Regions from separate parts of the Halomonas sp. M1 genome, predicted to be linked through region 1. Evidence: riboswitches for the same ligand, from Rfam matches in the RefSeq annotation. Region 1 holds a riboswitch; each other region holds the start of a gene.
The links. Region 1 has a riboswitch for thiamine pyrophosphate ahead of tenA (thiaminase II). Riboswitches for the same ligand answer to the same signal wherever they lie in the genome.

Region 1 (6,917 bases):
TGGTGTTTGGGCTGCTTAAGGCGCTGCATGGCGAGCGTTTTGCCGCACGTACCGGTTCGCGTGCCGAGGCACCGCGTGAACCGTGGGCCGACCTGGATGATGCTGGCACCCAGGCAACGCCCGTTACGCCGGATGAAAACTTTAAGCGCAATTAACGCCCTGGTGGGCGCTGCAGCTAGCCGGGCAGCGCTTGTCGATTAACGCACCACAACGTGACATGGCGCATGTTTAGCGGCTATCAATAACCGCTTAATCACCTACGCTTAAGAGTGACGTGTTATGACTCCTCTTACTTAAGGTGTGCGCCATGCCTACCATGATGAAAGCGGCGATTTTTGTTGAGCCAGGCCGTATTGAAATTGACGACAAGCCCATTCCCGATATCGGCCCCAACGATGCGCTAATGCGCGTGACTACCACCACCATCTGCGGTACCGATGTCCACATCTTAAAAGGCGAATACCCGGTTGAGCGTGGCCTAACCATCGGTCACGAGCCGGTGGGCGTGATTGAAAAACTCGGCGCCAACGTTAAAGGCTACCAAGAAGGCCAGCGGGTGATTGCCGGTGCGATCTGCCCCAGCTTTACCTCTTATGCCTGCCAGGATGGCTGCTCCTCGCAAGATGGCGGCCACCACAGCCACGGCTATAAACCGATGGGCGGCTGGCGCTTTGGCAACACCATTGACGGCGCCCAGGCGGAATACTTATTGGTGCCCGATGCCCAGGCCAACCTCTCGCCCGTGCCGGATGGCTTAACCGATGAACAAGTGTTGATGTGCCCCGACATTATGTCGACCGGTTTTGCAGGCGCAGAGGCGGGCGGTATCAACATTGGCGACACCGTAGTGGTGTTTGCCCAAGGCCCCATTGGGCTATGTGCCACGGCAGGGGCACGGTTACGCGGGGCCGGGATGATTATCGCGGTAGACGGTGTGGATGAGCGATTAGCGATAGCCAAACAGATGGGTGCGGATATCACGCTGGATTTCCGTAAAGTGGATGTCGTGGAAGAAATTCTCAAGCTGACCGGTGGGCGGGGTGTGGATGTGGCTATTGAGGCACTTGGCCTACAGCAAACCTTTGAGTCTGCCTTGCGGGTGCTAAAACCTGGCGGAACCCTATCCAGCCTGGGCGTTTACTCCGAAGACTTAACGATTCCTCTGGGTGCTTTCTGTGCGGGGCTGGGTGATCACAAAATCATTACCTCACTGTGCCCTGGCGGCAAAGAGCGCATGCGCCGGCTGATGAGCACCATCGCCGCCGGGCGCCTAGATCTTGGCCCCATGGTGACCCACCGCTTCGCGCTGGAGGATATCGTCGAAGCCTACGATCTTTTCTCCCATCAGCGCGATGGCGTATTAAAAGTGGCGCTAAGCACTGCCTAGCGCCGTGGATGGCGGGCTACACCTCCTGGTATAGCTCGCTGCCTTCCCGGCGGAACTTCTCCGCCTGCTCCTGCATGCCGCGCTTCACCGCTTCCGCATCGCTCTCGGCGGCGTTCTCAGGTGTGCGATCCCGGTAGGTATCGCGCACTTCCTGGCTGATCTTCATGGAGCAGAACTTCGGCCCGCACATCGAGCAGAAGTGCGCCACCTTGGCGGAATCCTTCGGCAGGGTTTCATCGTGGAATTCCCGCGCGGTATCCGGGTCTAGGCCCAGATTGAACTGGTCTTCCCAACGGAACTCGAAGCGCGCCTTAGAAAGGGCGTTATCACGACGCTGCGACGCCGGATGGCCCTTGGCTAAATCTGCCGCGTGGGCAGCAATTTTGTAGGTAATGATGCCGGTTTTGACGTCATCTTTATTGGGCAGGCCCAGGTGCTCTTTCGGCGTCACGTAGCAGAGCATCGCACAGCCAAACCAACCGATCATCGCTGCCCCAATGCCCGAGGTAATGTGGTCGTAACCGGGGGCGATATCGGTAGTGAGCGGGCCGAGGGTGTAGAACGGCGCTTCGTGGCAGGCTTCAAGCTGCTTATCCATGTTCTCTTTGATCAAGTGCATGGGCACGTGACCGGGGCCTTCGATCATTACCTGAACGTCATGCTTCCAGGCGATCTTCGTCAACTCGCCCAGGGTTTCGAGTTCAGCGAACTGCGCTTCATCGTTGGCATCCGCGATTGATCCGGGGCGCAGGCCGTCGCCAAGGGAGAACGCCACGTCGTACTGCTTGCAGATCTCGCAGATCTCCTCGAAGTGGGTATACAGGAAGCTCTCCTGATGATGGTACAAACACCACTTCGCCATAATAGAGCCGCCACGGCTAACAATGCCGGTGACGCGGTTGGCGGTGAGCGGCACATAGCGCAGCAGCACGCCGGCGTGAATGGTGAAGTAATCCACGCCCTGTTCCGCCTGCTCAATCAAGGTATCGCGGAAGACCTCCCAGGTGAGGTCTTCGGCAACGCCGTTTACTTTCTCCAGCGCCTGATAGATGGGCACCGTACCAATCGGCACCGGCGAGTTGCGGATGATCCACTCGCGGGTTTCATGGATGTTCTGGCCGGTGGAGAGGTCCATGATGGTGTCTGACCCCCAGCGGATGCCCCAGGTCATTTTATCGACTTCTTCTTCAATGGAAGAGGTGACCGCCGAGTTACCCAGGTTGCCGTTAATCTTCACCAGGAAGTTACGGCCAATAATCATCGGCTCGGATTCTGGGTGGTTGATATTACAGGGAATAATCGCCCGGCCACGAGCGACTTCATCGCGCACGAACTCCGGGGTGATCTCTTTGGGCAGGCTGGCGCCAAAGCTCTGGCCCCCATGCTGATGGCCCAGAATGCGCTCTACTTCTGCAGTGCCCAACGCCTGGCGGCGCTGGTTTTCGCGGATGGCAATAAATTCCATTTCTGGCGTGATGATGCCCTGGCGGGCGTAGTGTAGCTGAGTAACGTTTTTCCCTGCTTTGGCACGGCGCGGGGTGCGGGTTAGGTCAAAGCGCAGCTGGGCAAGCGTTGGGTCGTTGGCGCGGCGCTTGCCGTAATGGCTGGTGGGGCCGTCTAAAAACTCGGTGTCGTTGCGCTCCTCAATCCAAGTGCGGCGCAGTTCTGGCAGGCCCTTGCGCAAATCAATGCGGGCGTCTGGATCGGTGTAAGGGCCGGAGGTGTCGTACACCAGCAGCGGCGGGTTCTGTTCATCAATGCTGCTGGTCTTAGTGGGTGATAGGGTAATTTCCCGAAACGGCACGCGGATATCCGGCCGCGAGCCTTCTACGTACACCTTGCGCGAGGCGGGCAGCGGCGCCACGGCGGCGGCATCTACCTGGGCGGTTTCGGCTAAAAAGTGGCTGGTTTTACTCTTGACGGTCTTATTCATTTCGGTGGTCTTCCTTTGTTTTTGGTGTTTTTAGGTCGTGCGTGAGGGGGGGTTATTCGCTGAGTTCCAGGCCCATCTGCCAGAAGTCGATTTCCAGGCGCGTGGCATCGCGGAAGATTTTGGCAAGTTCAGCAAAGCGGGCAGGGGTGACATCGGCCAAGCGGGCATCGAGCCATTCAAGCTCCGCCTGCATAGCGGCCTGAAACTCTTCGCCTTCGTACATGGCAATCCAGGCGTCAAAGGGGTTTTGCGCGCCGCGCACCGTGGTTGGCTGAGCGTTCAGCCAGTTGGCGATTTCGCCGTAGCCCACTAAGCAAGGGGCCAGCGCTACGTGCAAATCGAGCAGGTCGCCACGGTTTCCGGTATCCAGCACATAGCGGGTGTAGGCCAGGGTTGCGCGGGCTTCTGGTAGCTCGGCAAGCTCTTCTTCGCTGATGCCCCACTCTTGGCAAAAGCCCACGTGCAGGCCCAGCTCCACATCCACAATGGCTTTTAAACCTTCATGGGCTTGGCGCAGGTCGGCAAGGGTGGGGCTTTTGTAGGCGGCCAGCGCATAGGCGCGGGCAAAGTGGATCAAAAACAGGTAATCCTGCTTCAGGTAGTGGCGAAACGATGCATCAGGCAGCGTGGCGTTGCCCAGCTGGCGCACAAAATCGTGCTCAATATAGGCGCGCCAATCGGTTTGGCAGGCGGTGGTGAGATCAGTAAAGTGGTAGCCCATGATGCCTCCGGTAGTGGTGATCCGGAGGTAGGCGATAAAGATCGAGAAGATGGCGTGGAAGGTGGCGTGCAGTCGTGAAAGCTAGCCAAGGCCATCGCTTGATCCCTACGCCGGTACCCGCGCGCTCATCTAGGAGCAGCGCATTAGCCGGATCAGGTTCAGCGGGACCAGCGCTTTGGCAGTATCAGCAGATACGCCCTGCGCCATCTCAGCCGGATTCACCGGCACCCCGTCAAGCAGTTAGTTAGCGGAGTCTAGGCTGCGGGTGGGGGAGATGCAAGGGGGTAAGTTAAGTGCAGTGTGCCGCAAATTGTGAAAGCGAATCCAGTAGCAGTAGGTTTTCTCAGTACGGAAGCTATAGCGCTTGACCCGCAGGCTCGCCTTGACGCGTTCCATCAGTTTCATAAGAGCCACCCTTGGTGGCTGTCCATAAACACAGTTTTATTGAACAGGGCAAAACACGCAAGCACGCGGATTTTGGTTATGTAGCCAAAATTCGCTTTGCTTTCAATGGAATTAATGGGGTAAAGTCAATTTTGTGGCTGCATAACCTCAATCAATGTGCCCGCACGTTCATTGAGGTTATGCAGCAGGGGATATAATCACTGTTATATCGCTAGGAGAGGAAAGTGTTCAAGGTAGTAAGAGCAGTTTTTCCTGATGATCTAAATGATGTTCTTGATTTGTACCGCGAGTATGTTGCCAGCACCTCGGTAGATCTTTCTTTTCAAGGTAATGATCAGGAATTTAACCACTTACCTGAAAAGTATAGCTCTGAAGAGTCAAAGATCTTTTTGGTGAAAAAAGACAGCAAGCCTGTTGGGTGTGCTGCATTTCGGAGATTGGATGAGTCGGTCTGTGAAATGAAGCGAGTTTATATCCAACCAAGTGCTCGTGGCCACAATCTGGGTACACTGCTAGTTGATAGAGTATTGCAAGAGGCTGTTATCAGTGGCTACAAGAAAATTTGTTTAGATGTTCTTCCAGAGTTCAAAACTGCTTTGAAATTATACAGATCATATGGATTTGTTGAGCATCCACCCGTAACGAACAATCCTGTTCCAGGAACGCACTTTTTGGGTTTGGAGTTAGAGCAATATAACCAAGCATTGCAGCGGACGAGCCGCTGAATGCAGCGTTATGTGCTACGAGTTATCGATCAATCTTGGATGACAAATGACAAAAAAATATAGACTCACGTTGATAGCACTCTCGCTTATTACTCTACTCATAGTCGGACGACTACTGACTGGGGGATTTTCCTTCATACTTGGTCAGTTTTGGTTTACGTCAGGATTGCTTTTACTCGTATTGCTATCTCTCATAGACCAACCGCATTTTTCTAAAGATTCCAACATCTTTGTTAACGCAGTAACAGCGGGTATTTCGTTATTGTTAGTGGATACCCCTGACAGGGATTTTTTATACTGGGGGTTTTTCTCTGTCACTATTTATCTATTGTTTTCAAGTTACGGGCTGCTTTGGTTTCGCCAGCTACCTTTAGCTGATGAAAACAAACTTATTCGATTCTTATCTAGACTAAACCGAGAAATTGGAAAGCCGGAAGCCCTTTTTTCTGCGTTCTTCTTGTGGGGTATTTATAAACAGTTTGGTGCGGATTCAAATGAATTTGATGCATTGCTTGTTTTCTGGATTGTTTTCACAATTCTCAATCTTCCATCTCTCGCGAGATCTTTGGAAGATTTGATAACTCCGGAAAAATCAAATCAATCAAAAAGCGCGATAGGTCAAATTTTTGGAGTTAAATCTAAAAACACTTTTTTGGTTAAACTTGCTCCTGCATTAAGTGGCTCTGGTCAATGCCAACCTTTTGACTTCGTTGAATTTAAGCATGGCCCTGAACAGCGGCCCCGGCGAGGTCTGATTATTGAAGAATATATTCTGAATCAGGAGAGCTGGGTTAAAGTCCTTGCAAGTCCTTCTATTGATCACGTTTTTTCTAAAACTCCCTTCGTCGGAGCTGGATCACGTGACGTGGTATATAAAATTGAAGAAGTGCCGACCAATGACCTTCTTGGGCGACTAGTTGGTATAGTTACCGAGCATAGCAAAATAAACTATTTGAGATTTACCTACAACTCAGCTATAGAAGTCAGCGAAGGGCAGTTGCTTGGAGTCAAGGTTGGTTCAACTGAAGTTCTTTATCAAATTGTTGAGGGGGTCACGAGTATTGAAAGTTTGGAACAAAAGAACGAGTCAGGGTTTATTGTCGGAGAGGCAATCCAACTTGGGACGTGGAATTTAGAGAGGCTTCAATTTGAGCAATTCGGCTGGGTTCCTGAGATAAATACTCCAGTATTTTTAGCTTCTAATATTGATGAGCCAACAATAGCGAATGACGAAATTATCGTTGGTCGAATCCCAAATACAAACTACCCTGTTGTACTTAGCAAACCATTGGCAATGTCTCACCATATGGCTGTAATAGGGGTTACAGGTACAGGTAAGTCCGTATTTTCACGGAACTTAATCAGAGAATACCTCAAGGAAGACGACACTAAAGTTATCTGCATAGACTTTACTGGAGAGTACGTAGGGAAATTTGAGGATCTAAATCCTCAGTCTGTTATTTCTCAAGATGTTTCGGAGCAACTTTTCAAAGATATCGACTTCATCGAGCGGGAAATTGGGAATAATTACAATAAAGACACTGAAAATTCACGCGCCAAGAAGAAAGAAGTATCAAGAACAATTTATGATCAGCTTAAAGCGTTCATGGAAAGTGAGAACAAGCTTGCCATCTTCGAATTGCCACATGTTGAAAATACTTCCGGAGTATTGACGTACACCAAGACATTCTTCCGCATACTTTTTCACATCGCCAAGACCGAAAATAATTTTGGCAAGAGGTTATG
Region 2 (6,917 bases), 1.3 Mb from region 1:
GCTATTTAAAGGGACAGAGCACAGCATGAATAGCGTATTACAGCAGGCGGATATAGCGCTTCAGCAGGCCAAAGCAGCGGGCGGCAATAAGCTCTGTTTCTTTAATCGGGATATGCAAACCAGCGTACTGGAGCGCGCCAGTTTAGAAGGTGACCTGAACCAAGCAATGGCGCGTAACGAATTGGCGCTTCACTATCAAGTTCAGGTTGACCATCGCAGCGTGACGGTCGGAGTAGAGGCGCTGCTTCGCTGGTACCACCCGCAGCGCGGCTGGGTGTCTCCCGGGACCTTCATCCCTTTGGCCGAAGAGAATGGCCTAATTTTACCCATTGGCTACTGGGTACTTAAATCCGCCTGCGAGCAGCTGGCGAAGTGGGCTGTCCAGCCCGCCTATTCATCGTTGACGATTTCGGTCAACGTCAGTTCAGTGCAGTTCCAACACCCTGAGTTTGTGCGGGATTTAGAGGCGTTATTAGCTGAAACTCAGGCGCCGCCAAACCGTTTGATATTGGAAGTAACCGAGAGCCTGCTCATGCGGGAGCCGACCAGAGTTCGCAATACCATGCTTAAGCTGCGTGCCCAGGGCATTCGCTTTGCGCTGGATGACTTTGGTACGGGCTACTCGTCGTTGAGTTACTTAAAGCGCTTGCCACTTGATGAGCTCAAAATCGATCAGTCGTTTATTCGTGAGCTGCTGACCGACAAAACCGATGCTGCGATTGTGGATACGACGATTCTGCTGGCAGCAAGCCTGGGCCTAACCGTGGTGGCTGAAGGAGTCGAGAAGAAAGAGCAGTTGGAATGGCTGCGGGGGCATGGGTGCTACCGCTACCAGGGGTACCTGCTGGGCAGACCAACGCCAATCGAGTATTTATTTGAAGCTTACTAAAACGCCCGCGCAGCGCTTGTAGACGCTTGGCGCGGGCATTAGGTGTTATGGCGGTTATTTATTAATTAAAGACAGTAAAGCTGTCGGCGTTAAGCCACAGATGCACGAGGATACTGGCGATGTAACCGAGAAAAATAACCGGTGCCCAGCGCAGGTGGCCCATAAAGGTGTAAGCGCCGCGAGCTTGGCCCATAACGGCCACTCCTGCTGCTGAGCCAATAGAGAGTAAGCTGCCGCCTACGCCCGCGGTTAACGTGATCAATAGCCAGTGGCCGTGGGACATCTCTGGCTGCATGGTGAGTACGGCAAACATCACCGGAATGTTATCCACCACCGCCGATACGATCCCCAGCACAATATTGGCCCAGGTAGCGTCCCAGCCTGTGTAAAGCGCTTCGGAAAGCAGCCCAAGGTAGCCCATGAAGCCAAGACCGCCCACGCACATCACCACCCCGTAGAAGAACAGCAGTGTGTCCCACTCGGCGCGCGCCACGCGGTTAAACACATCAAACGGTACCACGCTGCCTAGCTGCTCAAGCTTTTTGTTGTCTCCGCGGCGGCTATAGCGTTCACGCTTGCGCTCCAGCGAGCGGGGTAGCGTGCGGCGCAAGTAATAGCCAAAGAACTGCAAATAGCCAAGCCCAGTCATCATGCCGAGTACCGGTGGGAGGTGTAGCAACGTATGGCACAACACAGCGGTGGTAATCGTCAGCAGGAACAGCGCGATAATTCGCCGTGCACCGCGCTTTAGCCATACATCCTCATAGACGCTGCTGGGTTTCTGATCCTTGATAAAGATGCTCATGATGACGGCAGGAATCAGGAAGTTAACCAAAGAGGGCAGGAACAGGATGAAAAATTCCTGAAACTGAATAAGCCCCGCTTGCCAGACCATCAGCGTGGTGATGTCCCCGAATGGGCTAAAGGCCCCGCCGGCATTGGCGGCCACCACAACGTTAATACAGGCAAGATTAATAAAGCGCTTATCACCTTCAGCCACTTTGGTGATGACAGCACACATGAGTAGCGCCGTGGTTAGGTTATCGGCAATGGGAGATAGCACAAAGGCGAGGCCACCCGTTAGCCAGAACAGCTGGCGGTAGCTAAAGCCTTTACGCAGCATCCACGAGCGCAGCGCATCGAATACCCGGCGCTCTTCCATGGCGTTGATATAGGTCATCGCTACTAGCAGGAACAGCATTAGCTCGGTGAACTCCAAAAGGGTCACACGGAACGCATGTTCTGACGTTTCCGACATGCCATTTTGGACGTACACCCAGCCAATGAGTCCCCAAATGATACCGGCTGCTACCAGTACAGGCTTGGACTTGCGCATGTGGATTTTCTCTTCAGCCATAACTAACGCGTAGGCCAAAACGAAAACTGCGACTGCAAAGAAGCCGATAACAGACGTGGTTAAATCAATATCTCCGGTGACGGCAAAAGCCGCAGGGCTTATACCGAGTAGTAAAGCTGCAAACAGAAAAAGCCAGCGGCGAGAAACTCGCGGCTGGCTGGGGTCTTGCTGCAACATCAACATGATGGGCTTTATCCTAATAAAGATTAGAAGGGGAGAGGGTTAATCGCGGCTAGTTTATCAATCCGTGTTGCATTGCAATACGGAATAAAAACGAATGAAAACCGCTAATAAGGCAGGTATTACGTCTTTTTTTAGAAACTAATTATTTTGCTAATAAAAAACATAAGATTTTGTTGAAATAGCTATCGCTGATATTTTCCGGAGCTCGCTAGTGACTAGTGACAGCGACTATGCTCATGCTCTCTGTGAAGCAGCGCATCCAGTTCATTGCATATGAAGCGTGGCTCGATCCACTGGGCAAGATGTGCGTTGACATAGTGAAGAAAGCGCTGGGCGGATTGGGGAAGCCGCTGGTCATTGCGGACAATCATCTGCCAGTGGCTTTCAATGGGTAAACCTTCTACCGGAAGAATCGATATCTCGGGATGCTCGCTTGGCAGAACATGCTCTGATAGCACCGCGACCCCCATGCGCGCCGCCACGCCAACGCGAATCGCTTCATTGCTGGCCATTTGCAGGGTTTTCTTCATGGTTAGCCCATGCTCTTGTAGCCAACTTTCCAGTAGCATACGCGTGGCTGACCCCGGTTCGCGCAGCAACAAGCGCTCATTAAGCAGCTGCTCCATGGTGATTGATGAGTGCTGTGTAAGGGGGTGGCCAGCGGCAGCGATGGCCACCAGCGGGTTGCGCATAAAGCGTGCTGCCACGGCATGGGCAAGAGCAGGCGGATGGCTAAATACATAAAGGTCGTCTTCTTGACGCTCAAAGCGTGCCAACACTTGGCGGCGGTTGCCAATATGTACCGTTACGTCCACCTCAGGAAACGCCTGGCTAAACGGGCCAAGTAAGCGTGGCAATACATATTGGGCGGTATTCACCAGGGCAATACTAAAGCGCCCCTTGCTGCCTTGCTGAAAATCACTGAGTTGATCTGCAAAGTCATCAAAACGGCCTAAGACATCCCGGCTTGCCTGATAAAGCGCCTGCCCGGTGGCCGTCATGGTAAGCCCTTGTAGATGATGCTCCAGTAGTGGGCTACCAACTGCCTCGCTTAGCCGCTTTAGCTGTTGGGATACCGTCGGCTGGGTGAGGTGCAGCTGTCTTGCGGCTTCGCTGATTGATCCGCAGCGCACGACAGTGACATAGACTTGAAGTAGTCTAAATGTCAGGTGGCGAATGTTCATGGCTCTAGGCGCTCCTGAGGTACCCTTTGGTTACGCCAGCTAGTATAGATGATTATCTATGACTATCTTTCAAGTTATTATTAGTTGTCACCCGTAAATCCCCGCAAAATGCAGCCTCTTTTAACCCTGTGGAGCGTCAGCGATGCCAGATATTGTGGTGATGTTTTTCTTACTGGGGCTTATAGCAGGGGCGGTGAAGTCTGACCTGCAGGTACCCAAAGCCACCTACGACACGTTAAGCCTGCTGTTAATGCTGACCATCGGCTTAAAGGGCGGTATGGCGCTGCACGGGAATATTCATTGGGGATTGGTACCCGAGCTATTAGGCGTTGCGCTACTCTCTGCTTTAACGCCGCTGCTGCTAATGCCGGTGCTGCGGCGCTGGGTACGCCTTTCCCCGGCGGACAGCGCTAGTATCGCCGCCCACTACGGCTCGGTCAGTGCGGGAACGTTTGCGGTGGCGCTGGCCTATGTGGAGGCGCGGCAGCTGGCCGTGGGCAGTGAAGTCACACTCTATTTAGTAGCCATGGAGCTGCCTGCCATTATGGTGGCGATTGCGCTATTTAGGCGCCATCAAGGCGCAGCGGTGAAAGAGAGTACTCGTAAGCTTTGGCATGAGACGCTCACCAACCGTGGCGTGATTTTGCTGGCAGGCGGTGTGGTCATTGGAACGCTCTATGGGCCCTTCCAAGGGGAAGAAGTCACTGCGCTGTTCACGGGGGCGTTCAAGGGGGTGTTGGCGCTGTTCTTGTTGGAGATGGGGTTAACCGCTGCGCAAACTTTGCGGCCAATGCCCTGGCATCACTGGCGCTTGGTGACCTTCGCCCTCATCACGCCGCTGCTGCTATCCATGCTGGGCATTCTCATGGGCACGGCATTGGGACTCCCGGTCGGCTCGGTGGTCATTCTGGCGGCACTTGCTGCAAGCGCTTCTTATATTGCTGCTCCCGCTGCGATGCGCGCGGCCATTCCCCAGGCCAATATCGGCCTAGCGATGCTCGCCTCACTGGGGATTACCTTTCCGCTCAATGTCATGCTGGGCATACCGCTTTACCACATGCTTATCGAATTATGGTTGAGTTAGCGTCCGATAAGCTAGACGTTGCTGAGTCGGTCGCTGGGAGGTGCCCGTGGGCATCCTCAATTGACAGCGCCCGTCTCAGCACCTAGGGTAGCTGCTGTCCTAGGGGAGCCTGCACTGGCTGAGACTCCACCGCCATTTGGCGTTGGTAACCCTTAGAACCTGATCCGGGTCATGCCGGCGAAGGGAAGGATGTAGCCTAACAATACTCCCTCTTTGCTTTCGCCTGCCTGCCGTGCGCCCACTGCACAGCCCGGTCTAACAACAGGCAAAGAGGACCCGCTTTCATGATGCTTGACCCTATCTGGACTGGCCTGTGGCTGTCGCTATGTGCCGTTGCGCTAGCTGTGCCAGGCCTGCTTTATGCCCGCCGTCATCGCGATAATCTTGAAGACTACATTATCGCCCGCAATAGCCAGAATACCCGTGCCACGGTGCTAACACTGGTCGCGACCACGCTGGGCACCTGGATTCTGTTTGGCCCCGCCCAGGCCGCTACCTGGGGTGGCATTGGTGCCGTGCTAGGCTATGCATTTGGTTCGATGGTGCCCAGGCTAGTGATGATCCCTCTTGGCCGACGCATGCGCGAGCTGATCCCCGAAGGCCATGGCTTGACGGAGTTCGTTATCCACCGTTATGGCCGTACCATGTACGCATTCACGCTCGTGATTATGCTGTTTTACCTCTTTATTTTGTTGGCCGCTGGGTTAACCGCTGTTGCCCGTATGGTGGGTCTGCTGGCCCCTATTCCGCTGTGGGTAACGGCCAGTGTGGTGATGGTCGCCACGTTGATTTATACCTTTTACGGCGGCCTGCGCGCGTCCATTTACACGGATAAGCTACAGATGGTGGTGATTATGCCACTGCTAGGGCTGCTGCTGGTGTTTGGCTGGCAGGCTGCCGGTGGCGTTGCGCCAACGCTTGCAGGGCTTGCCGAGAGTGCGCCACAGCTCCTGCAGGTGAGCGATATAGGCGGTATACGCGCAGGGTTAACGTTCTTTCTTGCCGTAGCGCTTACCGGGCTCTTTTACCAAGGTACGTGGCAGCGTATTTACGCGGCGAAAGATACCAAGGTGCTGCGCCGAGGCTTCTGGATTAGCGGTGTATGCAGCTTCATCGTGGTGGCCCTGATGGGGCTATTTGGGTTGGCCTTTGTAGGGCTGGGGCTTGAAGGTGACGGCTCTGTGGCGCTGTTTAGCGTGCTATTGGCGGATGTGCCGTTATGGTTCGCTTTAGCGCTGGTGCCGTTGGGCCTCGCGTTGGTGATGAGTAGCGCGGACTCCACCATTAGCGCAACGTCGAGTATTATTGCTGTGGATATGGGGCGGTTACTCCCCAACGCCAGCAGTGCTTCATTGATGAGTATGTCACGCTGGTTGATTGTATTGGCTGCCATCCCGGTTACCTGGGTCGCCTCCCAGGGGTACAGCGTGCTTTATCTATTTTTGCTCGCTGATTTGCTCTGCTCAGCCGCTGCATTCCCGGTGTTTTTTGGGCTTTTCTATCGCCGTTACACGGGTCTTAACGCGGTTATCAGTACCGCGCTGGGGCTTGTGGCGGGATTGGCAATGTTCCCTGCACCCGGAGCGAGTACGGCAACCTTATTGGAGTCTTTCCTACTAGCGGCGCTGGTGCCCGTGGCGGTGTCGTTGCTGCTCTTACGTGTACTGCCGTCACGCCCAGCGTATGATTTTGGCTTGTTGCACACGGCAGTGCGCCGCTTTAAGGGGTGAATGCCGGGCAGTCGATATAGCGCTAATATGGCCGCCCGGCATCGCTTACGCTGTCGGGCGGGCCAGCCCCAAATGGTCACGCAGGGTGTTACCCGTGTACTCACGGCGGAATAGCCCACGTGCCTGCAGCAGTGGAACGACCTGCTCAATAAAGTCCTCAATACTACCCGGTAGCGTCGGCGGCATCAGGTTGAAGCCGTCTGCGCCGCCGCCCTCTACCCAGCGCTGCATCTCATCTGCAATCTGTTCGGGTGTGCCCACCATCGTGCAGTGGCCTCCGCCTGCCGCCAAGCGGCCTAATAGCTGGCGTAGTGTCGGGGCTTCGCTTTCGATAATGCGCAAAATAGTGGCATAGCGTCCTTTAGGCCCAGCAAAAGCCTCCAGTGGCGGCAGTTCTGGTAACGGTGCATCCAGCTCCCAGTGGCGGCAATCCTGACCGATAAATTGGCTTAGCTGATGCAGCGAATCTTCGGTGGGTAACCGCTCATCC
Region 3 (6,917 bases), 1.2 Mb from region 1:
TTAGCGGCCGGGGTACTGGGTATTGGCGCCACTGCGTTTATTACGTTGGCGTTCCGCTTCGCACCCGCGGCCATCGCTGCACCGTTTGATTACACCGCGATGCTTTGGGCGGTTCTGCTGGGTTGGTGGTTCTGGGGCGAGCTACCGGACCTGTGGGTGTGGGTAGGCAGTGCGCTGATTATGGGCAGTGGTTTGGCGATTGCTTACCATGACCGGCGCACAACGCTAAAGCGCCGTCCAAGCGCTTAAATAGCGCTGGTTGCCGCTACTTTTTGATCCAGGTCATCAAAGCAGAGAGCTGAACAAGACAGTACGTTTGGGCTGTTTATAATCCGGCCCTTTCAACCTGTGCGCTTTGGTGATTGCTGACGCGCCACGGGCCATCGTCCTGATAACGGTGACTGTTTATGCAAGCCCCAGAACTGCTTTCCCCTGCTGGTACCTTTAATAATATGCGTTACGCTTTCGCCTACGGGGCAGATGCGGTATACGCTGGCCAACCGCGTTATTCGCTGCGTGTGCGAAACAATGATTTTAAGGTCGATAATCTGCACCGTGGCATCGAATATGCCCATGCACGCGGTAAGCAGTTTTATGTGGCGTCCAACATTGCGCCCCATAACAGCAAGTTAAAAACCTACCTGCGGGATATGGAGCCGGTGATTGAAGCACGGCCGGATGCGCTGATTATGTCGGACCCAGGTTTGATCATGATGGTGCGTGATCGCTGGCCGGAACAAGAGATCCATCTCTCAGTACAATCCAACGTTGTAAATTGGGCGGCCGCTAAGTTTTGGCAGCGTCAGGGCATTAGCCGGATTATTTTATCCCGCGAGCTCTCCCTTGAAGAGATTGGTGAAATACGTGCTGAGTGCCCGGACCTAGAGATCGAAACCTTTGTCCATGGAGCGCTCTGTATTGCTTATTCAGGCCGTTGCCTGCTCTCAGGTTATTTTAATCACCGTGACCCTAACCAAGGCACCTGCACCAATGCGTGTCGTTGGAAATACAACACCGTCGCCGCCACTCACGACGAGACGGGCGATTTGGTGCCTGCCAATCCGGGGATGACGGCAACGGCGAATGATCAAGATGAGTTGTCGGCGTTGATTGAAGATGTGACACGCCCAGGCAAGCTGATGCCCGTTTATGAAGATGAGCACGGCACGTACATTATGAACTCGAAAGACCTGCGCGCCGTTCAGCACGTAGCACGGCTAGCAGAGATGGGTGTCTCATCGCTCAAGATTGAAGGGCGTACTAAATCCTACTATTACGTCGCGCGGACGGCCCAGGTCTACCGCCAGGCCATTGATGACGCCGTCGCCGGGCGGCCCTTTAATATGGGGCTAATGGATGAACTTGAGAACCTAGCCAATCGGGGCTACACCGAGGGGTTCTATCGCCGCCATGTACACGATGAGTTCCAGAGCTATGAGCAAGGCAGTTCCATCGGTGTGCACCAGCAGTTTGTAGGCGACGTCCTCGGCTACGATGCATCACGGGAAATGCTTGATATAGAAGTTAAGAACCGCTTTGAAGCAGGCGACAGCATGGAGCTAATGCTGCCCGGTGGCAATCGCCGTTTTGCGCTTGAGTACATAGAGAACCAGCGCGGCGAAGGCTTGCGTGCTGCCCCCGGCTCTGGGCACCGGGTTCGTATCCCGGTACCTGGGGCTGACATTCAGCCTGGGCAGCTTGAGTTTGCCTTGCTAATGCGCGATCTCAAGCCAGCGGCGTCTATTCCCGCTGTTCAGCTAGGAATGCCTGCTTCCTGAGTCTGCTCCACCGCTGAAAACGCCTGCGCCGCCTGGCGCGGGTATGGCTGACCACAGATGGCTGAAATCACCGCAAGGCCATTGGCGCCTGCGGTTTTAGCGTGCGCTGCGTGCTCAGCCTTTAGACCACCAATCGCCACGCTGGGCAGCGGGCAAACCTCAGCCAACTGTGCCAGTCCATCAAAGCCAATCGGTTGAGCGTGGTCTTGCTTGCTACCTGTGGCAAATACAGGCCCTAAGCCTACATAGTCCAGTAGCTCAACCGGGACGGCCTTGAGCTGGGAAAGTGTGTTAATAGAGAGGCCGATAATGGCATTAGGGCCTAGCGCTTGGCGGGCTTCCTGCACCGCCGTATCGCTTTGGCCCACGTGCAGGCCATCGGCGTTGCTCTCTATGGCTACGTTAAGGCGGTCGTTAATAATCAGCGGCACGCCGCTTCCCGCAAGCAGTGTTTTCAGGCGTTTCGCCTGGGCAATCATCTGCGCGTCGCTGGCGTGCTTGTCGCGTAGCTGCACGATAGTGACTCCGCCCTGCACCGCGGCCGCTACTGTCTGCTCTAGGCCAAAAGAGGCGCAAAGGTTCGCGTCGGTTACCAAGTAAAGCGAGAGATCAAACGGCATGCACTGCCTCCAGTTGGGCAAAGGTAGAAAGGTCATTGGGGGTGAGTTGATACAGCGCATCTAATAGCGCGACTTGAAAGCTGCCAGGGCCGGTGGCATGTTCTCCCGCTCGGCTACCTGCCAGGGCAAAGCAGGCTAGCGCGGCGATGCTTGCTTCAAAAGGGCGCTCACGATTTGACGCTACAAAGCCTGCTACCAAGGCGCTTAGGCCACACCCTAGGGTGGTTACTTTAGGCATCAGCGCATGGCCACCTGTGAGGCGATAGTGGTGGTGGCCGTTGGTCACAAAGTCCTCTAGGCCGGTCATCGCCACTACACAGCCATGGCGTTGAGCAAGCGCAATAGCCCCGGTAAAAGCGTCTTGGGTAGAGGCGGTGGCATCTACCCCGCGCCCTTGGCCAGCTAATCCTCCAAGCGCCAGGATCTCTGACGCATTGCCACGAATCACCGTCGGCTGGTAGGTGAGTAACTCAGCACATAGCGTTTGGCGAAAGCGTGTGGCACCCACGGCAACTGGATCTAATACCCACGGGATGTCTTGGAGATGGGCCGTTTTCGCAGCCACTAGCATGGCGTCCGCCCAGGTAGAGGAGATAGTGCCTATATTGATTGATAGCGCGCCAGCAATCGCCGTAAAGTCGGCGACTTCTTCAACGGCGTGAAGCATGGCAGGTGATGCGCCGGCGGCGAGCAGTATGTTGGCGGTGCTGTTCATCGCCACATAGTTGGTTATGCAGTGCACTAGCGGCGTAGAGGAACGCAGCGCTTCAAGATAACCGCCTAGGGGGTAATCGCTCAAGGAGCGTGAGGTCATAGCATCCTCCCGGCAGGGAGGTGGTGTAGAGGCACCACGACTCCCTACGCCGGTGTTATTCGGTTCAGGTTCAAAGGGTGCTTCTCAGCCGTCATAACGGCGCCCCTGTCGTGGGGCCTACTATCCTTGGCTTAAACGGATCTGTAAAGCTTTGGGTTGCCGGAAGTGCTTTCCAAAAACGGGCAGCTACGAGACTAGCTAAGTACGTGACTACCGAAAGGAAATACGCGTTCCATAGGTAAGCATCTCGTCCGGCGTTATCGCTTTGCCTTCCACACCGATCATCTCATCGCCGCACTGGTCGGCAAAGGTAAGCACACCATGTGTTAGCCCTAGTTGGCCAAGGGCATCGCGGATTTCACCGGTGCCCATAAAAGTGCTGACGTGACCTTCACTGTTGCATAAATCAGAGACGCCATTAGCGTGATGAAAGCGTACTTTGTAGATACCATCCATCGACTCGACTTCCACTATCGGTGAAAAGCCGTTTTGCAGCACATGAGACAGCTGCTTCAGCGTTAGTCGGTCGCCCAGGGTCATATCGATTGCAGTCATGACAAGCTCCAGATTGACCCCGCTCGCGGGTCATCTAACGGTTGTTAAAGAGAAAGTTAGTCGTCTCTAAAGAGTCCGGTTTAGACTCGTTTTGTAAAGCATTTGATACGCAAGTGTAGAAGATTTGCATAAAATTTCCAGTCACTATATATCGATTGTACGGCTTTGTGGTTAACGCACTGCGTCCAGAGCATGCTGCTGAAGCTTAATCAGCGGAATAATTTCTAGCGTCCGCTCATGGGTGCTTGAAAGAATCACCGGTGGCGCAAGACCCACCTGAGCGGCTTCGGCCCAGCGGTGGGCGCAGAGGCACCAGCGGTCGCCGGGGGTCAAACCGGGAAATTTATGCTCAGGGCGAGGGGTGATTAAGTCGTTACCTTGAGCACGTGAGAAAGCTAAAAACTCTTCTGTCACCATGGCGCACACTGAGTGAACGCCTGCATCATCGGCCCCCACGCGGCAAAAACCATCGCGGTAGAACCCAGTTTTAGGAGAGTGGCAGCAGGGAGTTAGCGGCTCACCCAGTACATTACGGTCACGGGACATGCGGTCTCCTTTGGTAAAGGCTAGAATTCGCTAAATGCTGCCTTCATAAAGTATCGTTGAGGTAGAAAAGCGCTTTATGAGGTGATGATATTCAGCACTCTAAAGCCTTGTGCAAAGTAACCGCTTCGTCAAAGTATTTACGCCCCTCTAGGGTATTTTGTATTGGTTAATTCAGCCGCAGGAGAGACCCATGTCGTTTAAAGGTGAACAGCACCCAGGGGTTGCCCCCGTCGCACCGCAAACCCAAGGGTTTTGCTTAAATCACACCATGCTGCGGGTGAAAGACCCCGAGCGTGCTCTGGCGTTTTACTCGAAGGTATTTGGTATGCAGGTATTAAGGCGCCTGGACTTTGAGGAGATGCAGTTTTCGCTCTATTTTCTAGGTAATGTGGCCGCGGGGGATAACGTACCCGAAGAGACCCAGGCGCGTACCGCCTGGACATTCAGCCAAAAAGGCCTGCTAGAGCTAACTCATAACTGGGGCACCGAAAACCAGCAAGATTTTGCTTATCACGATGGCAATGCAGAGCCGCAAGGTTTTGGGCATATCTGTTTTAACGTACCGAATTTGGAAGCCGCCCAAGCATGGTTTGACGAGCATAACGTTACCTTTGTTAAGCGTGCCGACCAGGGCAAAATGAAGGACGTTATTTTCGTCAAAGACGCAGATGGCTACTGGATTGAAGTGATTCAGGCAGACCGCATGGCGGCGATGGGCGACTAATATGGCCCATTTGTTATTTCGGCTACGACACGTAACGGATGAAGAGGCGCTGGAAGTTCGCCAACTACTGGATGAACGCGGCTTTGACATCTACGAAACCCAGGCGGGGTTTTTTCGCCTGGGGGTAGATGCCATCTGGCTTCGCAACCCCCACCAACGTGAAGCGGCAGAGGCAGCGTTGGCAGAGTACCAGGCTGAACGCCAAGTGAAGGCTCGGCAAGCGTATGATGATGCCGCTGCCAGGGGAGAAGCGCCAACGCTATGGCGGCGCTTGGCCGCGCATCCGTTTCAAGTGTTGCTGGTTATGGTAGCCGTTGTGATGATTATCCTGATCACGCTACTGCCATTTATAGGTTTGATAGACTAACGGCGGCCAAATGGCCGCGTTTTAAATAAAGCTGTGCACCACTGCCGCCTGCTTTAAGTTGAAGTGCGGCGCCAGCGGGGTAGCGGCACCAGCTGCCTGCAGGGTACTCGGTGCTGCTTTCCCACAGCGACCCTTCCAGTACAAAGAGCTCTAACCCGCCGCTAAGAGTAGGGTAGGAGACTGTTACGTCGGCTTCCCAGCGCTCCAGGCTTACCCGCTCTGGGCCATACTGTTCTGAGTGGTAGGTATGCAGCATTTTGTAAGTAAGGCCAGCGCGGCGGTCAGGCTGCCAGGGCAAGCGGTGGGCGGGGACGGCAAGTTGCAGAAGGTCATCTTTATCAAATTGATGCAGCTTAACCAGAATTAACGCGCCTTCGTTGCCAATCTGGGGTGTATGCCCAGTACCAATCGGGTTGCGCAAATAGCTGCCAGCGGGGTAGCGGCCATGCTCATCGGCAAATACCCCCTCAAGCACCAAGATTTCCTCACCGCCGCCATGGGTGTGATGGCTAAACTGGCTGTTGGGCGCGTAGCGCACTAGGCTGGTAGCCCTGGCTACTTCATCGCCAACGCGGTCTAACATCATCCGTTCCACGCCCGCGCTGGGAGACGCTACCCAACGATATTCTTCCGGCGTAACACAGGCAAAGTGGCTAAAATCGGCGTTCAGGCGCATGGTAAGGGCTCTTTGCTGGGGTGAAGACGAGGGATTACTGACAAGTCTCCTTATCCCAGGGCTAAAATGCAATGCAAAAAAAACCGCCTGTTCGGCGGTTTTAAACGTGTGCAGTGACGTTTAGTGACTATGACCATGATGGTCGTGGTCGTGGTCGTGGTCGTGGTCGTGGTCGTGGTCGTGGTCGTGGTCATCATGACCATGATCGTCATGACCCGGCTCGGCCAGCGCATCGTGTAGCACACGCGCATTATGGCGCATCATGCCTAGGTAAGTACGGGCCTCACCTTCCGCTGCCAACGCATCGGCGTAGAGCGTGCCGGCAATAGGTAGGCCAGTCTCTTCGGCTAGCTGAACAATGATCGACTGATTGGTCATGTTCTCATGGAACAACGCTTTAACATTCTCCTGCTCAATCACGTCCACCAGCGCCGCCATGCTGGCACCGCTTGGGTCAGCTTCGGTGGAAAGCCCTACTGGGGAAAGGAAGTTCACCCCATAAGCGCTAGAGAAGTAACCAAACGAGTCGTGACCGGTAATCACACTGGCAGAGGCGGGTATTTCACTAATCAGAGCACGAATCTCAGCATCTGCTTCTGCCATTTCAGCGAGGTACTGTTCGGCATTGGCCTGATAAGTATCGGCGTTAGCGCTATCGGCTTCCATTAAGGCATCACGAATGTTCGCTACATACACCTTAGCTTGCTGCAGATCCTGCCAAGCGTGAGGGTCATCATCGCCATGTTCGTGATCGTGGTGCCCGTGGTCATGGTCGTCATGCCCGTGGTCATGGTCGTCATGACCGTGCCCATGATCATCATGACCGTGGTGGTCGTG

Region 2: another riboswitch for thiamine pyrophosphate. It lies ahead of P8S54_RS12935 (sodium:solute symporter family protein); the one in region 1 lies ahead of tenA (thiaminase II).
Region 3: another riboswitch for thiamine pyrophosphate. It lies ahead of thiM (hydroxyethylthiazole kinase); the one in region 1 lies ahead of tenA (thiaminase II).

Annotation. Positions count from the first base shown of each region.
Region 1 covers NZ_CP121119.1:1,492,722-1,499,638, reverse strand. Annotated here, with positions in the region: gene P8S54_RS06770 (BCCT family transporter) at 1-155, shown strand, start outside; gene P8S54_RS06765 (NAD(P)-dependent alcohol dehydrogenase) at 308-1,387, shown strand; gene thiC (phosphomethylpyrimidine synthase ThiC) at 1,404-3,320, opposite strand; gene tenA (thiaminase II) at 3,373-4,041, opposite strand; TPP riboswitch at 4,127-4,283, opposite strand; gene P8S54_RS06750 (hypothetical protein) at 4,282-4,446, opposite strand; gene P8S54_RS06745 (GNAT family N-acetyltransferase) at 4,671-5,171, shown strand; gene P8S54_RS06740 (DUF87 domain-containing protein) at 5,218-6,917, shown strand, end outside.
Region 2 covers NZ_CP121119.1:2,794,301-2,801,217, forward strand. Annotated here, with positions in the region: gene P8S54_RS12915 (EAL domain-containing protein) at 1-889, shown strand, start outside; gene nhaD (sodium:proton antiporter NhaD) at 951-2,429, opposite strand; gene P8S54_RS12925 (LysR family transcriptional regulator) at 2,645-3,613, opposite strand; gene P8S54_RS12930 (sodium-dependent bicarbonate transport family permease) at 3,756-4,697, shown strand; TPP riboswitch at 4,789-4,900, shown strand; gene P8S54_RS12935 (sodium:solute symporter family protein) at 4,982-6,427, shown strand; gene P8S54_RS12940 (LLM class flavin-dependent oxidoreductase) at 6,473-6,917, opposite strand, start outside.
Region 3 covers NZ_CP121119.1:2,689,089-2,696,005, forward strand. Annotated here, with positions in the region: gene P8S54_RS12455 (DMT family transporter) at 1-249, shown strand, start outside; gene yegQ (tRNA 5-hydroxyuridine modification protein YegQ) at 408-1,778, shown strand; gene thiE (thiamine phosphate synthase) at 1,754-2,398, opposite strand; gene thiM (hydroxyethylthiazole kinase) at 2,388-3,212, opposite strand; TPP riboswitch at 3,237-3,329, opposite strand; gene P8S54_RS12475 (hypothetical protein) at 3,423-3,767, opposite strand; gene P8S54_RS12480 (DUF2237 domain-containing protein) at 3,939-4,313, opposite strand; gene gloA (lactoylglutathione lyase) at 4,504-5,037, shown strand; gene P8S54_RS12490 (DUF6164 family protein) at 5,039-5,404, shown strand; gene P8S54_RS12495 (cupin domain-containing protein) at 5,385-6,080, opposite strand; gene P8S54_RS12500 (zinc ABC transporter substrate-binding protein) at 6,201-6,917, opposite strand, start outside.